Regions from separate parts of the Parazoarcus communis genome, predicted to be linked through region 1. Evidence: predicted binding sites of a transcription regulator. Region 1 holds the regulator's gene; each other region holds the start of a gene.

The links. Region 1 encodes sigma-54, which starts transcription at its own class of promoters, with help from an activator protein. Its sites were predicted from a motif close to TGGCACGCTTNCTGCTNA; they were not measured.
Region 2: the regulator sigma-54 is predicted to act here: its motif matches at 1,559-1,576, upstream of CEW83_RS08945 (HupE/UreJ family protein).
Region 3: the regulator sigma-54 is predicted to act here: its motif matches at 1,226-1,243, upstream of CEW83_RS17195 (TorF family putative porin).

The regions. Positions count from the first base shown of each region.
Region 1 is NZ_CP022187.1:4,408,914-4,412,186, forward strand. Features, by position in the region: gene ptsN (PTS IIA-like nitrogen regulatory protein PtsN) at 1-300, opposite strand, end outside; gene hpf (ribosome hibernation-promoting factor, HPF/YfiA family) at 434-757, opposite strand; gene CEW83_RS20200 (RNA polymerase factor sigma-54) at 775-2,229, opposite strand; gene lptB (LPS export ABC transporter ATP-binding protein) at 2,254-2,976, opposite strand; gene recX (recombination regulator RecX) at 2,963-3,273, opposite strand, start outside.
Region 2 is NZ_CP022187.1:1,972,826-1,976,098, forward strand. Features, by position in the region: gene CEW83_RS21620 (sensor domain-containing diguanylate cyclase) at 1-1,227, shown strand, start outside; gene CEW83_RS08945 (HupE/UreJ family protein) at 1,734-2,309, shown strand; gene CEW83_RS08950 (DNA ligase) at 2,320-3,186, opposite strand.
Region 3 is NZ_CP022187.1:3,767,976-3,771,248, forward strand. Features, by position in the region: gene glnK (P-II family nitrogen regulator) at 2-340, opposite strand; gene CEW83_RS17195 (TorF family putative porin) at 417-1,181, opposite strand; gene CEW83_RS17200 (accessory factor UbiK family protein) at 1,471-1,728, shown strand; gene CEW83_RS17205 (YifB family Mg chelatase-like AAA ATPase) at 1,817-3,273, shown strand, end outside.

The sequences.
Region 1 (3,273 bases):
CAGCATGTTCACCGGACGACCATCGGGCGCATCGAACTGCACCGGGGCTTCGAGACGTAGAAACGCGCCGGCTGCGTCCTTCAGGCCCTTGATGCGGCCGTGGGGAATGGCAATGCCCTGGCCGAGGCCGGTCGATCCAAGGCGTTCGCGCGCAAACAGGCTGTCGAACACCATGCTGCGGGCGATGCCCTGATTGTTTTCGAACAACAGGCCGGCCTGTTCGAAGACGCGCTTCTTGCTGCTGGCGTCGAGGTCGGCAACCACGTTCGAAAGTGGCAGGAGTTGGGAGATGAGGCTCATGCGCTTTGGGGCTCACGCAACGCCGCCGGAGCGGACGCCACGCTGAAAGGTCTCTCAGGCCCGGGCAAAGCCGGACCGCCAAATTGAGCGGCGGATTATAACTTCACCCGGGTCCGAAAGGCCTGGTGAAAAATCACGCCTCGGGAGTCTGGTGCTTGTGCGAGTCGTGGTGGTGATCGGTGCTCTTCTGCTTGTACTTGAGCACCTGGCGATCGAGCTTGTCGGTCATCGCATCGATGGCAGCGTAGAGGTCGGCGTCGGCGCTTTCGACGTGAATGTCCTTGCCGCGCACGTGCACGGTGACTTCAGCCTTCTGGTCGAGTTTCTCAACGGAAAGGATCACGTTCACGCTGGTAACGTTGTCGAAGTGACGGATCACGCGGTCAAGCTTGCCGGAGACGTACTCGCGGATGGCCGGTGTCACTTCAACGTGGTGTCCGGTGATGTTGAGATTCATGTTAACTCCTCTTGGTATCAAAGCGTTTTACGCAGACTGACCGGCGGGATATTGAGTGATTCGCGGTATTTGGCGATTGTGCGCCGCGCGACCACGATACCCTGCTGGCCCAACAGATCGGCAATCTTTGCGTCGGACAGGGGTTTCTTTCTGTCTTCGGCGTCCACCAGCTGGCGAATCAAGGCACGAATCGCTGTGGAAGAAGCCGCACCACCGGTGTCGGTGGCAACGTGACTGCCAAAAAAATACTTGAGTTCGAATACGCCGCGCGGCGTCGCCATGTACTTCTGAGTGGTGACGCGCGATACGGTTGATTCATGCAGCTCGAGCTGGTCCGCGATCTCCCTGAGGGTCAATGGACGCATTGCCACCTCGCCATGATCGAAGAACTGTCGCTGCTGGTCAACGATGGCCTGAGATACACGCAAAATGGTATCAAAGCGCTGTTGTACGTTCTTGATCAGCCAGCGTGCTTCCTGCAGCTGGCCGGTCAGACCGCCGCCCTGGCCCCGGTTCTGCTGCAGCAGGCTGGCGTAGAGCTGGTTGATGCGCAGGCGCGGCATGGCTTCGGCGTTGAGCGACACCGTCCACCGGTTGCGGATCTTGCGCACCACGACATCGGGCAGGACGTAGCGGGTTTCTTCGTTGGAATGCTGCGACCCCGGATGCGGGTCGAGCCGGCACACCAGCGCCTGGGCATCGCGCAGGGCGTCGTCGTCGCACCCGGTGAGGCGCTTGAGCTTCGCAAAGTTGCGTTCGGCCAGCAGCTCGAGGTGCTGTTCGACGATGACCAGCGCCAGGTCGCGGCAGCTGCCTGCCGGCATGGCGCGCAGCTGCAGGCCGAGGCACTCCTGGGGGGTGCGTGCGCCAATGCCCGCCGGTTCGAGCTGCTGCACGTGCCGCAGGGCAATCGCGAGGTCGTCGAGGTCGTAGTCGAGTTCGGGCGGGAGCAGTTCGAGCAGGTCCTCGAGCTCCTGGTGCAGGTAGCCGTCGCTATCGAGCGCTTCGATGATGAAGCGCACCAGCATGCGGTCACGGTCCGTCAGCGGGGACAGGGCAACCTGCTGATCGAGATAGTCGCGCAGCGAGGTGCCTGCGGCCTGGAATTCCTGGAAGTCGCTGTCCTCGTCGTCGTCGCTCTTGCTGCTGGCGCCGCTGCCGGTGCCCGACCAGTCCATGCCTTCGTCAAAGTCGGCCGATTCGTTCTCGTTGCGGGGCTCGGCTTCCTGGTTGGTCTCGGCGCTGGTCTCGCGCGGGGTCTCGGTTGCGGGCTGCGCATCGTTGCCGACCGCGGACGGTGCGAAGTCGCTGCCGTCGCCGTCCTCACGCTCGAGCATCGGGTTTTCCAGCAGAAAGCGTTCGATTTCCTGGTTGAGCTCGAGCGTAGAGAGCTGCAGCAGTTTGATGGACTGCTGCAGCTGCGGGGTGAGCGTCAGGTGCTGCGAGAGCTTGAGCTGAAGGGTTGGTTTCATGATGCCAGTCGGGGCGTGCCGGAATCAGAGACGGAAGTGCTCGCCGAGGTAGACCTGGCGCACTTGTTCGTTGGCGATGATTTCGGGCGGCTTGCCGCTGGCAAGCACGCGGCCGTCGGTAATGATGGTTGCGCGGTCACAGATGCCGAGCGTTTCGCGCACGTTGTGGTCGGTGATCAGCACGCCTATGTTGCGCTCCTTCAGGAAGCGGATGATCTTCTGGATGTCGAGTACGGCGATCGGGTCGACCCCTGCGAAAGGCTCGTCCAGGAGGATGAGGCGCGGGTCGGTGGCAAGCGCACGTGCAATCTCGCACCGTCTGCGTTCTCCGCCTGACAGCGAGATGGCGGTGTTGTCGCGCAGGTGCGCAATGCCAAGTTCTTCGAGCAACTCTTCCAGGCGTTCGTCGATCTGCGCCACCGGCAGTCCGCGGAGCTCGAGTACTGCACGAATGTTCTCGGCGACCGTGAGCTTGCGGAACACGCTCATTTCCTGCGGCAGATACGACAGCCCCAGGCGTGCGCGAGCGTGGATCGGCAGATCGGTCAGGCGTGCGTCGTCGAGCGTGATCTCGCCGCCGTCGGCGCGCACCAAGCCCACGATCATGTAGAAGCAGGTTGTCTTGCCTGCGCCATTGGGGCCCAGCAAGCCGACCACTTCGCCCGAGCCAACCTCGAACGAGACGTCATGGACGACTGTGCGCGCCTTGTAGCGCTTTTGCAGGCCGGTGACCTTAAGCAGACTCATCGGGGGCTTCTTTCAACAGTTTGCAGATCACGTCAGTGGAAAAACCACGGGTTTGCAGGAAACGCGCCTGGCGCGCCCATTCGCGGCGATCGTCAGGTGCGAGGCCAAATCTAGACTGCCACACTGCACGAGCCCGGTCGAGTTCGGATTCCACACATTCGCTCTCGATGGCCTCGTCGATCAAGTCCTTCGATACGCCACGTCTCGCGAGCTCGTGGCGCAGCCGCTGGCTGCCAAACCGGGCAGCCTTGCTGCGAACCCACGCTTCGGCAAAACGGGTGTCGGAGAGCAGTTCGA
Region 2 (3,273 bases), 2.1 Mb from region 1:
AAACGGGTCACAGGTCATACTTGGACCTCGGTATACATTGATTTCGGCACGCGGGAACTGCTCGCCACACGGGCGCGCAGAGTGCTGTCGAGCGCAGGCGCTTTCGAAGGCGTGGTCGCGACCGACATTTCCCTGCGCGCGCTGAACGACTTCGTTGGCCGGCTCAAGGTGTCTCCCAACGGCATCGCCTTCATCATCGAGCAGGACGGCAACCTGATCGCGTCCTCGGCGAGCCCCAACATCCGGGAGTTGCCCGATGGCAGCAGCGCCCGTCTGAAGGCGCGCGAAAGCTCGCATCCGCTGCTCAGATCAGCCTACCGCCTGGTGCAGGAGCGCCTGGCCACCCCCGATGCCACCTCGCTGCCAAGAGTACTGACCTTTGTCACCGAAGAAGGCGAGGAAATCCATGTCGCCTTCGACCGCATCCAGGACAAGGCCGGCCTGAACTGGATTACCGTCGTCGCCATGCCGACCAGCGACTTCATGTCCGGGGTGACCGAGAACGCAACCCGCACGGTCATGCTGGCGGCCGCGGCGGTCGTGATCGCCATCGTCATCGGACTGCGCATCCTCGGCTGGGTTGCGGGTGATCTGAGGCGCATTGGCGAGGCCGTGCGCAAGGTGGGCGAAGGCGAGCTCGACGCACCGGTCGGTGTGGCGCGAAACGACGAGATCGGCGCCCTGGCGCGCAGCTTCGAGGCCATGCAGACCCGCTTGCGCACGGACAAGCTCACCGGACTCGCCAACCGCGACGCCTTCATGCAAAAACTCAACAAGCGGGTTGAGCTGGCTCGCAGCGATCGCCGCGCTGCGAAGCTGGGTGTGCTGTTCATCGATCTCAACCGCTTCAAGCAGATCAACGACCAGTATGGACACGACGCCGGCGATCTGGCTTTGCAGGAGATCGCCGAGCGCCTGCGGACCAACGTCCGCGGAGGTGACCTCGTCGCCCGTTACGCCGGTGACGAGTTCGTCATCCTGCTCGACCAGGTAGCGAGCCGCGAAGCCGTGGGCCACATCCGCCGCCAGATCGAGGAGGTTCTGCGTCAGCCCCTGTGCTGCATCGAAGCTGAGAGCACGGTCGAGATCAGTGTCGGCGGTGCGATCGGAGAAGCCCTGTATCCGGACGATGGCCTCGATGCGCAAAGCCTGCTCAAGAGCGCGGACCGGGCCATGTACGTGCATAAATTTGCCGACCGCGCTGAACGGGGAGATGCGCCGGCTTGAAACCCCGGCTTATCCCCACCGGGCGTAGACAAGATGCGTGACAAGCTGTGGACAAGTGCCTCAAGTATCTGACGATGAAGATCAAATTCGCACTGCTGCGAAATCGGGCAGTGGCGGATGGGCATCCACCCGCGCTGCGCCAGTGGCACCGCTGCCTGCATGGACTTTCGTGCGCATCCGGGCGCACCGGGGCAGTGCAACGCACCAGAAAAGTGCATTCGGATGCGAATATCCAGATGTCAAAGCCCCATCGCGGCCCTCCACCCCCCGGACCACCACGTCCCCCCGCAAGAATGCGCCTGAGAGCCTCCGTCAGGCCGGATGCAACACGCGGCACGCAATTTGCTATTCTCCCGCAAAGCACGCCGTTGGGCGCTGCGCAGCGGCCTCGCCGGTCGATGAAGTCGATTCCGGCGCTTCACAACCGCTACCAGCCGCAACGGCAAGCCGGCCGGATTCACCCGGCCGCAATCCAACACCCGAATGACCGCTCACCGGAGAAACACATGTCCAAGCCGCGCGCCCTTGTTGCCCTCACCCTGTTGCTCACAGCCGGCGCTGCCGTTGCACACCCCGGCCACGAAGCCATGAGCTTTGCCAGTGGGCTCAGTCACCCGCTCGGCGGGTTCGACCACCTTCTGGCGATGCTGGCAGTGGGCCTTTTCGCAGCACGCCAGCAGGGCGTCGCGCGCTGGGCGCTGCCTGCAGGATTCGTCGCCGCCATGCTGGGAGGCGCTGCGCTGAGCACAAGCGGAATCGAACTGCCGGCTGTCGAGGCCGGCATCGCGACGTCGGTACTCGTCTTCGGCCTGCTGATCGCTTTTGCGGCACGCCTGCCACTGGCGGCGGCCATGCCGCTGATCTCCGTGTTCGCCCTGTTTCACGGCCATGCACACCACGCGGAGATGGGCAGCAACACGCTCCTGACCTACACGGCCGGTTTCACGCTGGCCTCTGCAGCCCTGCATGGCGTCGGCTACCTCGCAGCCCGCCACCTCCCCGACTCGCGGTTTGGCAAATACGCTCAGCGCGCAATCGGCATGACGATCGCCGGTGCCGGCGTGCTGCTGATCGGCGCCTGAGCGACATGGATCAGGGCAAGTCCCTGATCCTGAGAAACGACGGAAAACGGGGCAGCCCCTTGCCCGTCAGCTCGCGGTAGCGGTAGGTCACCAGCGTGCCGGGTGGCGGTGGCTCGCGGCGCTGGGCATCGGTGAAGCCGGTTCCAATCCGGAACCGGCGACCGTCCGGCGCCTCGACCAGCAGCGCACCAAGCATGCCTGTGTATTTCCCCTTGCCCTGAACGTGGGCGATCACCCTCGCCTCGTCGTCCAGCCAGGGCACGTATTTCAGGATGGCATCGGTGCGCCCGGCCACCCGCAGCGCATCTGCCCGGTGCAGCATCAAACCCTCGCCCCCCGCCCGCACAACCCGCTCGAACTCGCGCTGCAAGGCCTCACGGTCGGCAACGCGGCGCTGTGCGACGCGTTGCAGCCAGGGCCGGCCCGCACCGCTTACGATGCGCGCCATGGCGTCGATGCGCTCGGTGAAGGTGCCACCATGGGCGGGCAGATCGAAGACCATGTACTTCACCTGCCGCCATGCCGCATCGTCGGGCTCCTGAGTGCGCACCGCACCCACGAGTTGTTCGAAGCGGCCACGGCCGACCCAGAGTTCGCCATCGAGCGGCTCCGGCGGCAGGCCGGCAACAAACCACGCTGGCGCAGCCACCGGGTTTCCGCTGCGAAACAGCAGCTGCTGCCCATTCCACAGCGCACGCACGCCGTCCAGTTTCTCGCTCACCCAGTACCCGGCCGGATCGACATCCGCGTGATAGCGCCCTGCGAGCATCAGCGGAGGCAGTTGCGCCCATGCGGGGCAGGACAGCGCGAGCAGCGCAAGAGTCAGAACACGGGCAATCGCCTGCCCGGCAGGCACGGGGCGTCTCCTTGTTCGCATTGCGGGGATTCTCCGGAAAGGATACGATTATGCCATTCTCATTTTTCGAACGCATCTCCGGGAACCTGACCCCACGCCAACTTCCGC
Region 3 (3,273 bases), 640 kb from region 1:
CTTACAGGGCATCGGATCCGGTTTCACCGGTGCGAATGCGGATAGCCTGTTCCAGTTCGAAGACGAAGATCTTGCCGTCACCGATCTTGCCGGTGGACGCAGACTTCTCGATGGCCTCGATGGCCTGATCAAGGATGTCAGCGCGGATGGCCGCTTCGATCTTCACCTTGGGCAGAAAGTCGACGACGTATTCCGCGCCGCGGTAAAGCTCGGTGTGGCCCTTCTGACGACCGAAGCCTTTGACCTCGGTCACCGTGATGCCCTGAACGCCGATCGCCGACAGTGCTTCACGCACTTCGTCGAGCTTGAACGGCTTGATGATGGCACTGATGAATTTCATGATTGCTCCACCTTTATTGCTGAGATCTCATTCATCCGGGCCCCTGTCTCTCGGGGCCCGAACACCCGAATCGCGCTCAGAATTCCTTGCTGAACGATGCGTAGAAACGGTCACCCGCTGCGTTCTTGCCGTTCGAACCGAAACAGTAGGGCTCGCCCTTGGAGCAGCTGCCATCCGCGTCGGAACCGGCGTAGTTGACCGCGAACGTGCCGAAGCCTACGTCCTTGCTCACACCGACGCCCCAGTCCATGTAGGAGGCGGCGCCGTTGTTCTTGATGATCTGGCGACCGACGTGAGCCGATGCGGCCCAGCCTTCGGCGAACTCGTACTCTGCGTTGAGCTCGAGGTAGTTGCTGTTGCGGGTGCTGGTGGTGTTGGTGCCATTCCAGCCGAACAGCGTCTTCGACACGCCGTGCGAGTACTTGAGCTCGAGGATGTTCCAGCCCAGCGACAGATAGACTTCGGTCGTGTCCGGCGAGGACACGCCGCTGATCCCGCTGCCCGGGTAGAAGTAGCGCACAGCGCCTACGTCGTAGGAGAGCTGACCGACTTCATTGGCGAAACCGAAATACAGGTCCCATTCCATGCTGTTCTGCGACTTGGCGACATCGTCGACCCAGCCGACGTTCGACGCCCAGGTGCCGACATAGAAGCCACTGGAGTGCGCGTAGTCGAAACCGCCCTGCAGGGCCGGGTTGCCCTGAGTTTGGCTGATGCCGCGGAAGACGTAATCCGTTGTCAGCGAGATGTTGCCGCTGAACGGGCTGTCTTCTTCGGCGTGCACGGCACCGACGAAGGTGAGGGAAGCCAGAACGGCGGTTGCAATGAGGCTCTTGCGCATGGTTCGCTCCTGAAGGAGTAGGGTTGTGTTTTGGTGAGCCAACCAATGCACACACCGTGCCAGTTTGCTGAATCCCTTTCTCTTGTTGGGCTTTGGAGCGTTTCTGCAGACGGTATTCGTTACGACTCAGTGGAGTAATGTGCACAAATGAGGCATGGAGTCACTTTATGCACCACATTGGTGCGTTGTGACAAGTCATCGTGCGCCACTTTCGCGCATCGGCTGCAAAAGCACCGTCCGGCGTGCGTGCTAGACTGATACTCTGTTCGTAATAAAGGCGGTGATCTCCATGGCAAATCCACGCATCTTCGATGAAATCGGGTCCAAAATCTCCGAACTCGCAGCTAACAGTCCGGCGCGCGATATCGAGAAGAATCTGAAGGCGGTGCTCTCCGGTGCTTTCGGCAAGCTCGATCTCGTGACGCGTGAGGAGTTCGAAGTCCAGCGCGAGATGCTTGCTCACGCGCGCCAGCGTCTGGCAGAACTCGAGGCGCGGGTTGCCGTGCTCGAAGCGGACGCAGTCGAGCGGGACAGCACGCCGGACTGATCAGCCGAAACGGCAGCTGTTTATTTAATTCTATTGTCATTATCCGGATCTCCGCTAGACTGACGCCCGGTCAGTTTTGGAGGTCCGGATGTCGATCGCGCTCGTGCGCACCCGCGCCGTTGACGGGCTCAATGCGCCCGAAGTCACGGTCGAAGTGCACCTTTCGAATGGATTGCCCGCGTTTACACTTGTCGGCCTGGCCGACACCGAAGTGCGCGAGGCCCGCGACAGGGTGCGTGCGGCCATCATCACCTCCCAGTTCGAGTTCCCACAGCGACGGATCACGGTAAACCTCGCGCCGGCCGACCTTCCAAAGGAGGGCGGACGTTTCGATCTGCCGATTGCGCTCGGCATTCTGGTCGCGTCGGGGCAGGTCAAGGGCGCCGGACTGGATGCGCACGAATTCTGTGGCGAGCTCTCGCTCGATGGCAGTCTGCGCGGAATTCGCGGGGCGCTTGCAGCCGCGCTGGCGGCCGGACGCCACCAGCGCGCGCTGGTGCTGCCGCTCGAGAATGCCGACGAGGCGGCGCTGGCGCGCGGTGTCAATGTGCTGCCCGCCACATCCCTGCTGGCCGTGTGCGCGCATCTGAACGGGCTCGCGTCCTTGTCTGCCCATCCGCCCCCTGCCGTGGGCGACGGTTTCGCGCTTGCGCCCGATCTGGCTGATGTCAGGGGGCAGTTCCAGGCTCGCAGGGTGTTGGAAGTCGCTGCTGCCGGCGGGCATTCGCTGCTCATGTATGGTTCGCCCGGTACCGGCAAGTCGATGCTGGCACAGCGCCTGCCCGGGTTGATGCCGCCACTGACCGAAGCCGAGGCGCTCGAGAGTGCAGCCGTGCATTCACTCACCGGCCGGTTCGACGCCGCCAACTGGGGGCGGCGCACCTTTCGCGCCCCGCACCACTCGGCGTCGGCTGCGGCACTGGTGGGCGGCGGTGCGATCCCGCAACCGGGCGAGGTGTCCCTGGCCCATCACGGTGTGCTGTTTCTCGACGAACTGCCCGAGTTCGACCGCAGGGTGCTGGAGTCGCTGCGCGAGCCGCTTGAAACCGGTCATGTCACGGTCTCGCGCGCGCGCCGGCGGGCCGAGTTTCCCGCACGCTTCCAGCTCGTCGCAGCAATGAACCCCTGCCCCTGCGGCTATTCGGGTCATCCGACCCGGGCGTGCACGTGCACGCCGACGCAGATCTCCCGCTACCGTGCGCGCCTTTCCGGTCCGCTGCTCGATCGTATCGATCTGGTGGTCGAGGTGCCGGCGGTGTCCTACGAGGACCTTGCCGAGGCCTCCCGCGGCGAGTCGAGTGCAGCTGTCCGCGCCCGGGTGCTTCGGGCGCGAGCGTTGCAGGTCGAGCGTCAGGGCATGCCGAACGCCGCGCTCGCGCCGGCGCAGGTGGACGCCTGCTGCGTGCCTGACGCGGCGGGGGCGGCCTTGCTGGCACAGGCCATGAGCCGCCTCAATCTGTCGGCGCGCGCCTATCACCGGGTGCTGCGGGTTGCGCGCACGCTCGCCGACCTGAATGAAGTCGCACAGCCCGGCGCCGCGCACAT